One region of the Streptosporangium sp. NPDC001681 genome, then DNA from elsewhere that is predicted to be linked to it. Evidence: riboswitches for the same ligand, from Rfam matches in the RefSeq annotation. Region 1 holds a riboswitch; each other region holds the start of a gene.
What was found. Region 1 has a riboswitch for cobalamin ahead of cobN (cobaltochelatase subunit CobN). Riboswitches for the same ligand answer to the same signal wherever they lie in the genome.
Positions count from the first base shown of each region.

Region 2: it holds a riboswitch for cobalamin, as region 1 does, so the genes downstream of both, ABT130_RS17480 ((2Fe-2S)-binding protein) here and cobN (cobaltochelatase subunit CobN) in region 1, are expected to answer to the same signal.
Region 3: it holds a riboswitch for cobalamin, as region 1 does, so the genes downstream of both, ABT130_RS30785 (DUF7676 family protein) here and cobN (cobaltochelatase subunit CobN) in region 1, are expected to answer to the same signal.
Region 4: it holds a riboswitch for cobalamin, as region 1 does, so the genes downstream of both, ABT130_RS16380 (ribonucleoside-diphosphate reductase subunit alpha) here and cobN (cobaltochelatase subunit CobN) in region 1, are expected to answer to the same signal.

Region 1 covers NZ_JBEOZN010000205.1:7,772-10,972, reverse strand. The annotation lists gene ABT130_RS45190 (precorrin-8X methylmutase) at 1-61, opposite strand, end outside; gene ABT130_RS45185 (ferredoxin-like domain-containing protein) at 58-1,476, opposite strand; cobalamin riboswitch at 1,491-1,692, shown strand; gene cobN (cobaltochelatase subunit CobN) at 1,728-3,201, shown strand, end outside.
Region 2 covers NZ_JBEOZN010000033.1:42,946-46,146, forward strand. The annotation lists gene ABT130_RS17475 (leucine-rich repeat domain-containing protein) at 1-905, opposite strand, end outside; cobalamin riboswitch at 1,144-1,321, shown strand; gene ABT130_RS17480 ((2Fe-2S)-binding protein) at 1,360-2,139, shown strand; gene ABT130_RS17485 (SAM-dependent methyltransferase) at 2,185-3,018, opposite strand.
Region 3 covers NZ_JBEOZN010000082.1:3,122-6,322, forward strand. The annotation lists gene ABT130_RS30775 (ABC transporter substrate-binding protein) at 1-413, opposite strand, end outside; gene ABT130_RS30780 ((2Fe-2S) ferredoxin domain-containing protein) at 410-739, opposite strand; gene ABT130_RS30785 (DUF7676 family protein) at 736-1,269, opposite strand; cobalamin riboswitch at 1,538-1,724, opposite strand; gene ABT130_RS30790 (hypothetical protein) at 2,016-2,573, shown strand; gene ABT130_RS30795 (copper resistance CopC family protein) at 2,707-3,201, shown strand, end outside.
Region 4 covers NZ_JBEOZN010000030.1:50,625-53,825, forward strand. The annotation lists gene ABT130_RS16380 (ribonucleoside-diphosphate reductase subunit alpha) at 1-1,930, opposite strand, end outside; cobalamin riboswitch at 2,047-2,248, opposite strand; gene ABT130_RS16385 (Bug family tripartite tricarboxylate transporter substrate binding protein) at 2,253-3,201, opposite strand, start outside.

The sequences.
Region 1 (3,201 bases):
CGCGGATGGTGGCGAAGGAGCGGCGGTAGATCTCCGCTCCGTCCCTGATGTAGTCGATCACTTTCCCTCTCTGGTCGCCGCCACCGCGGCGCTCGTCTGCTCGGCGTCGGCGAACGTACGGCTCACGCCGTCCGCCTCGACGCGGTATCCGTCTCCGGTCGCGACCACGTCCACGACCCGGCCGCGCGGGCGTCCGCACCGCCGCTCGCAGCCCGACCAGTGCACGGGGAGCGCACGGGTGCGGCCCCGCGAGGGGTGGACGTCGTCAGGACCGTCCGCATCGAACTCGGAACCGGTGCCGTCGTTCGCCCGCGCACCCGCGTGGACGTCGGCGTGCACGTCGGCGAGGGCCTTGGCGCATCCGGGCCGGCCTGCGCAGGCGGTCAGGCCCAGCCACGGCGACGCCGGGTCGCTGACCAGGCCCGCGGCCGTGAGCGCCGCCCGCCGGCCATCGACCTCCGGCGCCGGCAGGTCGGGGACGACGATCGTCCGCCACGGCGTCACCCGGACCTCTCCCCCGCCGTGCTCGGCCGCCTGGGCGAGCGCCTCCAGCTGGGCCGCCGACAGCCGTCCGAGCGCGGCGAGAACGATGAGGGCCGACCTTCCGTCACGCTGCATGACGACCCCGGCCGCGCCGCCGTCCATCGTCCGCTCCCGCCGTACCACGGGGGCGGCCCGGCGAAGGGCCGGCTCCGCCCTGAGCACACGGGCCGAGACCCGCCCCGGACCGTCGGTCAGCTCGGCGAGCCGCCACGCGCCCGACCCCTGCTCGGCGCGCTCGGCCAGGAACGCCTCGGCGACCGCGAGCATGCCGGTGACGACGGAGGAGACGGGGGCGCGCAGCCCCAGGTCGGCACCGGCGAGCAGCAGCGCCACCTCGGAGACGTCCGCCGAGGCGTCCAGCGGATCGACCGGCAGCAGCGTGACGTCCGCGCCGAGAGCCGCCATGTCGCCCGAGCCGTCGTCGAGCGCGAAGAGGAACCGGCCGGGCAGGTCGGCGAGCGCGGGCCGGGCGCGGAGTTCCCCGTCCAGCTCGGACACGAGCGGACGGACGTCGAGCAGGCTCGCGGGTGCCCGCCCGGCCAGGGGTGAGGCCACGATGTTGCGTACCCGCTCATGCGTGGCCGACGGCAGCAGCCCGGCGGCGGCCAGCCGCACGGCGAAGTCGGATGCCGGGGAAAGCCTCCGGTCGTCGTCCGGAACGCGCGTGTCGTCGCGTGCCGGGTGCACGACGGGAAGGGACTCGCCGTCCTGCGGCGGGAGGCCGCGTACCTGGAGGTTCGCCCGGGAGGTCAGCTCGATCACGCCGGATCCGAGCTCCCGGGCGGCGGCGGCGACCACGCGGAGCTGACGCGCCGTGAGCGCCCCGCCGGGAACCCGGATCCGCGCCAGGCCGCCGTCGGCCGCGGCGTGCACCTGGAGCGCTCCGGGACACGCGTCGGCCCGGGTTCTTCCGGGAGGGTCGGTTATTGACACGCAGTGGATGGTAGCTCCCATTTCTTTACGGATGTCCGCCTGGCATAGTGTGACCTAGGCGACGGCGCAGGGAGGAAGCCGGTGTGAAACCGGCGCGGTCCCGCCACTGTAACCGGGGAGCGAACCCCACCGAAGGCCACGGTCCGGCAACGGACGGGAAGGCCGGGGTGAGCGTTGATCCGGGAGCCAGGAGACTCCTGCCGTCGCGATGACGACGACCCGGGGCGAGGACCCCGAGGGAGGACTTCTGCATGCGTTCCGTGCCGCCCACCCCGCGATCGGCCGTGCCACCCGCGCCGCCTGCCGTCCTGCTGCTGTCGACCTCCGACACCGACCTGCTCAGCGCGCGGACGAGCGGCGCGAACTACCGGCTCGGCAACCCGGCGCGGCTGTCCGCCGAGGACCTGCCCGCGCTGACCGAGGGCACGGACCTCGTGGTCGTGCGACTGCTCGGCGGACGCAGGGCATGGCAGGACGGGCTGGACGCGCTGCTCGCCGACCGGCGGCCCGTCGTGATCCTCGGTGGCGAGCAGGCCCCCGACGCCGAGCTGATGGAGCTGTCCACGGTGCCCGGCGGGGTCTGCGCCGAGGCGCACGCCTACCTCGCGCACGGCGGTCCGGCGAACCTGGCCCAGCTGCACGCCTTCCTCTCCGACACGGTGCTGCTCACCGGGTACGGCTTCGCACCGCCCGCGCCCACCCCGAGCTGGGGCCCCCTCGAACGTGTCGCGCGACGCACCGAGGGCCCCGTCATCGGCGTGCTCTACTACCGCGCGCACCACGTCGCGGGCAACACCGCCTTCGTCGAGACGCTCTGCCTGGCCATCGAGGAGGCGGGCGGCCAGGCCCTGCCCGTCTACTGCGGTTCCCTGCGCAGCGCCGAGCCCGACCTGTTCGACACGCTCCGGGCCGCGGACGCCCTGGTGGTCACCGTGCTCGCCGCCGGGGGCACCCGCCCGGCGACCGCCTCGGCGGGCGGGGACGACTCCGCGTGGGACGTCGGCGCGCTCGCCGAGCTGGACGTGCCGATCCTGCAGGGCCTCTGCCTGACCACGGGAAGGGACGCCTGGCGGGAGAACGACGACGGCCTGTCCCCGCTCGACGCGGCCTCCCAGGTGGCGATCCCCGAGTTCGACGGGCGGATCATCACTGTGCCGTTCTCCTTCAAGGAGGTCGACGACGAGGGCCTGACCGTGTACGTGGCCGATCCCGAGCGGGCCTCGCGGGTGGCCGGCATCGCGGTACGGCACGGCCTGCTCCGGCACGTCCGGGCACCGGAACGGCGGATCGCGGTGATGCTGTCGGCGTACCCGACCAAGCACTCCAGGATCGGCAACGCGGTCGGCCTGGACACCCCCGCCAGCGTGGTCAGGCTGCTCACGGCCATGACGGAGGCCGGGTACGACCTCGGAGACGGTTTCCCCGGCGTGGCGGAGCGGGACGGCGACGCGCTGATCCACGCGCTGATCGCGGCGGGCGGCCAGGACCGGAACTGGCTCACCGAGGAGCAACTGGCCGCGAACCCGGTGCGGATCCCGGCCGCGCGCTACCGGGCGTGGTTCGAGACGCTGCCCGAGGACCTGCGGCACGGCATCGAGGCGCACTGGGGGCCGCCGCCGGGCGAGTTGTTCGTCGACCGGAGCCGCGATCCCGACGGCGAGATCGTGCTGGCCGCGCTGCGCGCGGGCAACCTCGTGGTGATGGTCCAGCCGCCGCGCGGCTTCG
Region 2 (3,201 bases), on a different contig from region 1:
TCCGGACGGGTTCGCGCGAGTGCTCGCAGCGAGGCCGGAACCTGGGGCCTGGGGTCGTTGCGGTCCAGGCGCAGGTCGGTGAGCGCGGTCAGCTCACCCAGCCACTCCGGCAGCTCGGCCAGCCGGTTTCTCCGCAGATCGAGCTCGGTCAGGGAGGTGAGGGTCCGCATCGACTCGGGAAGGGCGGTCAGCTTGTTCAGGCCCAGGCTGAGGGACCTGAGGGCGGTGAGTTTGCCGATCGACTCCGGCAGCTCGGTCAGCCCGGTGTTCCACAGGCCGAGAGAGGTGAGGGCGGTGAGGTTCCCGATCGACTCCGGCAGGCCGGTCAGTGGGACGCATCCCATATCGAGATGCTCCAGAGCGGTCAGCTCGCCCAGCCACGGAGAGAGGTCGGCGGGCCGGCTGTATGTCAGGTCCAACCAGGTGAGGGCGGTGAGACGGGCCATCGACGCCGGGAAACAGGCCGGCCCGGCGTACCACATGCGGAGCCTGGCGAGCCGGGTGAAGTCGCCGATCCACTCGGGCACCTCCTCCAGGTCATAGAGGTTGCTCAGGTCGAGTTCCGTGAGACCGGTGAGCTCGCGCATCGAGTCGGGGAGGCGGCGCAGTCCGGTCACCGAGACATTGAGGTAGATCAGTCCGGTCAGCTCGCCGATCCATTCGGGCAGGGCGGTCAGCTCACGGTTGCCCCCGAGGTCGAGCTCGGTCAGCGCGGGCAGGTCGGTCAGGAACCGGGGAAGCTCGGTCAACCAGTTGGATCTCAAGTGCAGCACCCGCAGACCGGGAAGCTCGGCCACCTCCTCGGGCACCTGGGCCAGCCCGAGACCCGACAGGTTCAACGTGTCAGATCCCTCGCGCAGGTACGTGTTCATCCGCCGCCGAGCGGTCCGAAGCACGGAATCCACTGCTGCCACCCTGTTTTTCTCCTTGCCGTCAACAAGATGTGATCGGCGATCACGGTAGCGATGAGGACTTGCGACCCGGTTGTGGGTCATTGAACTTGTTTCGCCCTCGGGGTGCGGGACCGCTGGTCACAGCATGATCGCGAGTTCGGCAAGGTATCGCCGGTACGCGGTGAAAAGCGCGTCGCCGGAAGCGGTGGCCTCCTTGGGCAGGCCCTCCCACCGCGAATCATGCGGGCCGTGCGACCATGACAGCGAAGGTGACGGCGGAACGAGGAAGCCGGTGTGAACCCGGCGCGGTCCCGCCACTGTGATCGGCGAGCGGACCCCGACATCGCCACTGCCCGGGTACGGGTGGGAAGGCCGGGCGAGCTTGGACCCGAGAGCCAGGAGACTCACGCCGTCGCCTCCTCAGCGAAATTGGGGCGGAACTCCCCAAGAGAGGAAGGCGGTTGCCATGCCGTGCGACTCACCCGCCGGTGCTCCGCCCGGACTGCTGCCCGCCGCCCCGGCCGTGGTCGCCGGCGCGGTCGCCGACGTCCGCTCCATCGGCGGCTACTTCGGGATCGAGACAGGCGAGGCCGAGACCGGATGGCGACCGTTCACCGATCTGTGGACGGCTCCGGGCGTCCTGGAGGCGAGAATCCACGACATGGCCGGACGTCTGGGCACCACCGAGCATCGGGTGGCCGCCTCGATCCTGTTCCAGGGCCTGGCCGCCCGCCTGTGGTCACCGTCCATCGGCGCCGTGGTCGCGCACGACCTGCTCATCGACCTGGCCCCCGAGCACCTGTACTGGCGGCCGGCCCCCGACCCGCTGCCGCTGCGAGCCACCCGGCTGTCCGGCTGGGGCGTCCGCGACCCCGCGCGGATCGCCGAACCGGTCTACCGCGGCATCATGGCCGAGATGCTGGAACCGCTCGCGGAGGCGGTCCGGCGGATCGTGAAGATCGCGCCGGGGCTGTTGTGGGGCAATGCGGCCTCCGCACTGGCCGGAACCATCGGCGCCTTCACCCACCGACGGCCCGACCTCACCGCGAAGGCCATGAGGCTGGGCCGCGAACTACTGGACCGGGATCTCCTGCGCGGCACCGGCGAACTGACCGAGCCCGTACCCGGCCGTCCCTTCTTCGTCCGTCGCAGCTGCTGCCTGTACTACCGCCTGCCCGGCGGCGGCATGTGCGGTGACTGCGTCCTGTTGCCGACCCGCCGGCCACCAACCCACCGCCCTGGCTGACGCTTTTCGTTTCGCGCCTTCCCAGTCCAGTTCGCCTGGAGGCGGTCAGCTACGTCCGACGACGCCGAGGATGCCCGGCTTGGTGAAGTCGACGGTGATCTTCTCTCCGTACTCGTTGTACTCGGAGCGCCACGCCTCGACCGGGACGATCCCCGGCTCCAGCAGCTCCATTCCACTCAGCAACTCGGCCAGCTGTTCCGGGCCGCGCGAGGTGAGCGCCCCCGCGCTGGTCGAGCGGTAGACCTGCTGCCCGGCCTCGTGCACCTCGGCGCTGACGTTGGCCTCGAAGGCGTGCGTGACGATCAGATGGCTACCCGGGGCCAGCCGTTCGCGGATCGTGGTGATGATGTGGGCGACCAGGGCGTCGTCGGGAATGAAGTGCAGCATCGAGATCAGCAGCACCGCGACAGGCTGGGTGAAATCGACGGCGCTCTCGATCTGCGGGTCCGTCAGGAGCTTCTCGGGTTCCCGCATGTCGCCCTGGACGACAGAGGTGAGGTGGTTGTCCTCCAGGAGCGCACGGCCGTGCACCAGGACGATGGGGTCGTTGTCGACATAGACCACCCGGGTGTCGGGCGCGATGCGATGGGCGACCTGGTGCACGTTGTCCTGCGTCGGCAGTCCCGACCCGATGTCGAGGAACTGCCGCACGCCCTGGCGCACGAGCAGATCGACGACTCGCGAGAGGAACGCCCGGTTCGCCCGGGTCATCTCGCGGATACCGGGCACCACCCGCATGAACTGTTCCGCGGCCGCCCGGTCGGAGGCGAAGTTGTCCTTGCCTCCGAGGTAGTAGTCGTACATTCGAGCGACACTTGGGGTGTTCGGGTCGATACCCGCTGGAACATCTTCTTGCTCGCCCATACCCTCGCCCTTCATCGCCTTCGGGAAGGATATGGGAATTCCATAAAACTGTTGATCTTTACTGACAAACCATATACGACCGAATTCCCAGGGTGATCGCGGCACCGGCGAGCGACACCCGCGCGGACCGGCGGACGGCCACCGTGTGATCGGAAGTCGTACGCGGCCCACGCGCGCTTTCCGGATTCGGCGGGCCTG
Region 3 (3,201 bases), on a different contig from region 1:
TCGGCGAAGGCACTGTTGAATCCGCCGTAGACGAAGTCGGGCTCGGCCGACAGCAACGCCTCGTAGGAGGGGTACTCCTTGGCGAGCACCGTGATCCCCCGGTAGGCGCTCTCGTAGGCGGGAGAGATCTCGTCATCGAGAAAAGCGGTCCCGACCATCGACTTCTCCAGCCCGAGGGCGAGCATGATCTCGGTGACATGCTGGTTGAGTGTCACCGCCCGCTGCGGCGGCTTCTGGAAGGTGGTCGTCACACCACAGTTGGTCACGGTGAGGGGGAACCCTGCGGCGGCCGAGCTCGCCGCCGGATTCGTGGCGCCCGTGGGGCCGGCGGTCTGCTCGCCGGCTCCGCAACCGGCCACCAGGAGCGCGGAGACGAGGAGGAGCAGGAGTGGGAGTGAGCGTCGGCTCGTCATGAACGGGTCCTTGTGAAGAGGTGCAGGGTGAGGATGTCGGGAATCGGCGCGAGGCCGGGGCCTCCGGCCTGGATCCAAGCGGCGATGTCCTCGGCGACGTCGAGGTGGTTGACCAGGCCGAGCCATACCGGCCGCCCGCCTGCGGCGCGTCCGGCGGGTGAGGGCCGCACGACGATCACGTTGGCCTGCTCGCACACGTCCAGGCAGTCGCTGACGTGGACATCGGCGATCTCCGACAGGCGGCGAAGCTGCTCGTCATGGTCGAGGGCGGGGATCTTGCGGGTGCTACCGCAGCAGCAGTCCCGGCAGACGGTGAGCCTGCTCATGCGTGCTTGAATCCCTTTCCGGTGCGATCCAGCGGGTCGGGTCCGAGGCCGAGGTAGGTGGCGCGCAGTTCGTCCCAGGTGGCCAGGCGCTCATAGTCGGGCGGGTCGAGGATCTGCTGGCGGTCGGTGAGGAAGGGGTTGGGCAGCAGCACCGTCATCAGCTGGTCGCCTTGGCCGTTGAACATCCGCAGGCCCCAGGAGACGGGGCTGCCGTCGGCGCCGATGGAGCGATACAGCTCGGCGCGGGCGCAGCGGCGGATCCGCCCGAGTTCGGGACCGCTCGCGGTGTGCTCGCCGATACACCAGCGGCCGAAGTCGACGGTGACATAGCCGTCGTACAGGCTGATCCGCTCGGGTGCGTTGGGCGCGGCGACCTCCCAGGCGGCGCCTTGGACGATCACGCCGAACCAGATGTGCTCCCAGTGTTTTTCGAAGATGCCGGTGACCAGGGCCAGCAGGGTCTGCTCGTCGGTGGGCAGCGCCCACAGGTGCAGGGTGGTCCGGTGTTCCTCGACGACGGTGTGGCTCATCGCTCTCCTACGGCTTTCGTCCACTGCTCGTGGGCGCCACAGGCGGTGGCGGTGAGCAGGACAGCGAGCAGCACGCCGGTGATCGGGCGGAGGATGCCCATGGGTGGTCTCCTGGAAACTGGCCGCGGTCACCGTTCCTCGACGGCTGCCGCGACGGGCGAGAGGCCGGATCACCAGGAGAGTCCTGCACGACGGGCAGGCTGAAGGGCCCCATAGCGGGAGAACCGCATGACGGCCACCGTCCTCTCTTGGGGAGATCCGCCCCATTTCGTGAGGAGGCGACAGCGTGAGTCTCCTGGCTCTCGGGTCGATGCTCCTCCCGGCCTTCCCACCCGCACGCGGGCAGTGGCCTGTTCGGGATTCACTCGCCGATCACAGTGGCGGGACCGCACCGGATTCACACCGGTTTCCTCGTTCCGCCGTCGCCTACGCCGACCATGTTCGCACAACCACCATTAACGACAAGACCTCGACCGGCTCGTTCAATGATCGTTGCAACGGCGTCCGGGACCGCCGCGCGTACCGTGCGTGCGGTCCCGGGGCGGCACGCGATCCGGCTCCACACGCACGGCCGCCGTGGAACACGAGGCGCTCTTCGCATGACCGTCCCGCGTTTCGGGTGAACGGCGGGAGCCGTTCCCACGTATGCCCGGGTATGAGATTCACGCACCCGGCCGCGACGGCCTGAGGCGTGATCCGCTGTCCCGGTCTTCTCGGCGAGTCACCCGGCTGACAGGATGTCCTTTGTGACCCCTACGGCGTCGGCGCTGCGCGTGCCACGAGCCATCGTCTTCGCGACGATGTGCCTCGTGGTCTCCGCGGGCGGCCACGCGCTGGCCGGGGGCGGCCTGATCCCGCCGCACCTGGCCGTTCTGGGCGCACTGATCGCCTTTTGCGTGGCGTACGCGCTCAACGGGCGCGAGCGCGGTGTGGAGGTCGTGCTCGGCGCGACCACCGGCGCGCAGATCCTGCTGCATGAGCTGTTCAATCGCGCCGCGCCCGCACCGCAGGCGATGTTCTCCGCTGAGCACGGCCATTCCGGCCTGGGCATGACGGTGATCCATCTCGCAGTGGCGCTGGGCACCGGATGGTGGCTGCACCGCGGCGAGAGCGCCCTGTGGCTGATGATCCGCCTGTACGGCGGGCCGAGGCCGCTGATCCGGCTGTTGTTCGCCATCCCCGCCGAGGTGGCGCCGCCGGTGTGGCGGGCCGTTCCGGCCGCCGATGTCCGGCCGTACGGCGGCTGGGAAATCCTGCCGGTGCTGCGGCGGCGCGGCCCGCCCGTACCGCGACACGCCGGCTGAAGGACCTGAAGGAAGGGTCCGGAGGGTGGCGTGCCCCCGTGACCAGACGCCCTCCTTTTTTCACTGGAGGCGTTCCTTCCGTTTCGCCGGTCCGTGCCGAGGGCACGGCCGGAGGTTCCTCCTGGAGTCCACGATGGCGTCCCTGCCACGATCCGTCCGCACGACCGTTGTCACCGCCCTGTGTTGCGCCATATTCGTCCTGCTCGGCGCACCCGCCGCGCTCGCCCACGACCGCCTCAAGAGCAGCTCTCCCGCCAAGGATGCCAAGGTCTCCGCCGTCGAACGGATCAAGCTGGAGTTCAGCTCTCAGGTCCGCTTCCCGGCGGTCGCGCTGCGCACGGCGAGCGACACGATCATCGACATCGGCAAAGCGAAGGCCGCAGGTGACACGGTCACCTCCGATGTTCCGGCGCCCCTGGCCCCGGGTGACTATGTGATCGCCTGGCGGGTGGTCTCCTCCGACGGCCACCCGATCGAGGGGGAGACTCCCTTCACCGTGACCGCCCCGGCGACACCGCCCGCGAAGGCCGCATCGACCGTCGCGACCACACCGGTGCCGGAGCCGACGGCTTCAGCGTCCGCACCGGTGGTCGCGCAGCCCGTTTCGCCTGGCCCCGCTTCCGCCACC
Region 4 (3,201 bases), on a different contig from region 1:
GGTCGGCGGGGATCTCGGGAATGTCCTGGACGGAGCCGTCGGCGCGCTTGATCGCGTCACGGATCCGCGAGGTCCACAGCCCCCGGGCCCGTAGGTCGGCGACGAGATAGCGGTTGACCTGGAGGAACTCACCCGAGAGGGTCTCGCGCTTGAAGATGTTGGAGACCTGCGGCTCGATGCACTCGTAGCAACCGGCGATGGAGGCGATCGTGGCCGTGGGCGCGATCGCGATCATCAGCGAGTTACGCAGCCCCGTTCCGGCGATCCGCTCCCTGAGCTCCGTCCACGCGGCCGACGTCGCGGCCCCGTAGTGGTCGGGGTGGAGCACCCCGGCGGCGGCCCTGGTCTCCCGGTACGAGGGGTGGCGGCCCCGCTCCACGGCCAGGTCCGAGGAGGTCCGGTAGGCGGCCAGCGCGATCTCCTCGGAGATCCGGGTGGACAGCTTCAGCGCCCGCGGCGAGTCGAACGGCAGCCGCAGCGTGAACAGCACGTCGGCCAGGCCCATCACGCCGAGCCCGATCGGGCGCCACCTCTGGTTGGCGGCCCGGGCCTCGGGGGTCGGGTAGAAGCCCAGGTCGATGGTGCGGTCGAGGAACCGCACGGCGGTGCGGACCGTCGCGCGCAGCCGCGCCCAGTCGATGCCCTCTCCGGAGTCCCCGGACAGGTGGGCGGCCAGGTTGATCGAGCCGAGGTTGCAGACCGCGGTCTCGGCGTCGCTGGTGACCTCGAGGATCTCGGTGCAGAGGTTCGACAGATGGATGACGTTTTCCGGCCTGGCCGTCTGGTTGGAGGTCCGGTTGGCCGCGTCCTTGAAGGTCATCCAGCCGTTGCCGGTCTGGGCGAGCGTGCGCATCATCCGGCCGTACAGGGTGCGGGCGGGGAGCTGCGCGGTGAACCGGCCCTCGGCCTCGGCGGCCCGGTAGGCGTCGTCGAACGCGGCGCCGTACAGGTCGGTGAGGTGCGGGACCTCCTTGGGGTCGAACAGTGACCACACGCCGTCGGCCTCGACCCGGCGCATGAACTCGTCGGGGATCCAGTTGGCCAGGTTCAGGTTGTGCGTGCGGCGGGCCTCCTCGCCGGTGTTGTCGCGCAGTTCGAGGAACTCCTCGATGTCGGCGTGCCAGGGCTCCAGGTAGACGCAGGCCGCGCCCTTGCGGCGGCCGCCCTGGTTGACCGCGGCGACGCTTGCGTCCAGGGTGCGCAGCCAGGGCACGATGCCGTTGGAATGGCCGTTGGTACCGCGGATCAGCGAGCCCCGCGAGCGGATCCGGCTCCAGGCGATCCCGATGCCCCCGGCGTACTTCGACAGCCGCGCGACCTGCCCGTAGCGCTCGTAGATGGCCTCCAGCTCGTCGCGGGGCGAGTCGAGCAGGAAGCACGAGGAGAGCTGGGGCCTGCGCGAGCCGGAGTTGAACAGCGTGGGCGAACTGGGCAGGTAGGACAGGGTGGCCATGAGCGCGTACAACTCGGCGGCCTCCTCGACGGTCTCGGACAGGCCGCAGGCCACCCGGAGGAAGAAGTGCTGCGGGCGCTCCAGCACCTTGCGGGTGCGCGGGTGACGCAGCAGGTAGCGGTCGTAGACGGTACGCAGCCCGAAGTACTCGAATCTGGCGTCGGCGTCCGGCTCGATGAGCGCGTCCAGGACCCCGGCGTGGGCGGCCACGAACTCCGCGAGCCCGTCGGCGATCAGCCCCGCCTCGTGCGTCGCGGCGACCGACTCGGAGAAGTCGCGGACGCCGTGCTCGGCGGCCTCGTCGGCGATCAGCTCGGCCAGCAGCGCGGCGGCGACCCTGGAGTTCTCGGGGTCGGTGATCACCCGGGCCGCCGCCTCGTCGATGGCCAGCCTGCGATCGACCGGCGCGTTCCCGGCGTTCTCCGCCGCGGTTCCCGCCGCGATCCCTGCTGCGGTCTCTGCCAAGGCCTGTGTCACGTGGTGTTCCTCGCTCGCTCTGACTTCCCCGTACGGCTCCGCCGGAGGGGCACGCGTCCGCGAGCGATCCCGGGCACGCCGGACCGCCTCGTTCCGCGGGCCCTCCCACGAGGCCCTGGACAATCACGTCACCGGCAGGTCTTCGGACTCACGGGCGCCCTGCGCATGCCTACCGGCCGTCGCTTCCCGGGCATGGTTCACCCAGTGCTCACATGACGGCTTTCGTTCCCGTTCACCGCTGCGGGGCAGTCCCGGAATCTCACCGGGTTCCCTCTTGCCTCGCCCCTCCCGGGGCGAACCAGCAACGAGCAGGATCCTACATCTAGGGGCGTCTGACGCAACTACCCCAACAAGTTGTGTCGGAGGACTTCAGTAGCCCGAGCTCGTGAAGCACCCCGCGGGTGCGGGCCGTCTCGGTGAAGAGCCACTGGCGGAAGTCGTCGCCGCTGAGGTAGACCCGGCTCCATCCATTGGCCGCGCACAGGGCGCGCCAGCGCGGCGCGGCGTCGATCCTGTCACACAGGGCGATCGCGGCGTCCCGATCCGTCTGGCTCATGCCCTTGGGTCCCAGCAGGCCGCACCAGTCGCTGTACTCCAGCCGGACCTCGACCTCCAGGAGCGTCGGCGCGTCGATCCCGTCGAGCCGACTGCCCGAGGAGACCACCAGGGGACGCAGGCGGCCCGCGGTGATCTCGGGCCGCAGGGCGCGGGCCGACCCCAGCAGGGCCGCCACCCGTCCGACCTGGAGCGCCTCGGCGGCATCCTCGGCGCCGAGGAACCCCGCGTACTCCAGCAACCGGGCGTCCACCCCGAGGCACTTGCCGATCATGCCGTAGAGCACGTGGTCGGAACCGCCCTCCGGCCGGCCGCCGACCGTCAGCACCGCCGGGTTGCGGCGCAGCTCCGCGGCGAAGTCCTCGAAGGTGCGCAGGCGGGAGTCCGAGGGGACGACCAGGACCGTCCAGTCGCCGACCAGGCGGGCGAGAGGGGTGGCGGCGTCCACCACCGCGGCGGTGTTGGCGATCTCCGCGGCCGTCACCATCGGCATCGCGGTGACGAGCAGCGTGCCCTCGTGCGTGAACGAGCCGCGTACGGCGCCGAACGCGTCACGCGGGATGGAACCCAGGGCTCCCGGCCGCTCGACGGCCATGGCGGAGCGCGCCAGTCCCGACAGGACCAGGACGGAGGCGAGCCTGCCCGCGATGCCGTCCCAGCCGTGGCCGTCGGCGGTGGGTTCGAGGATGCTCAGGCGGCCCACGGCCGAGTCGGCG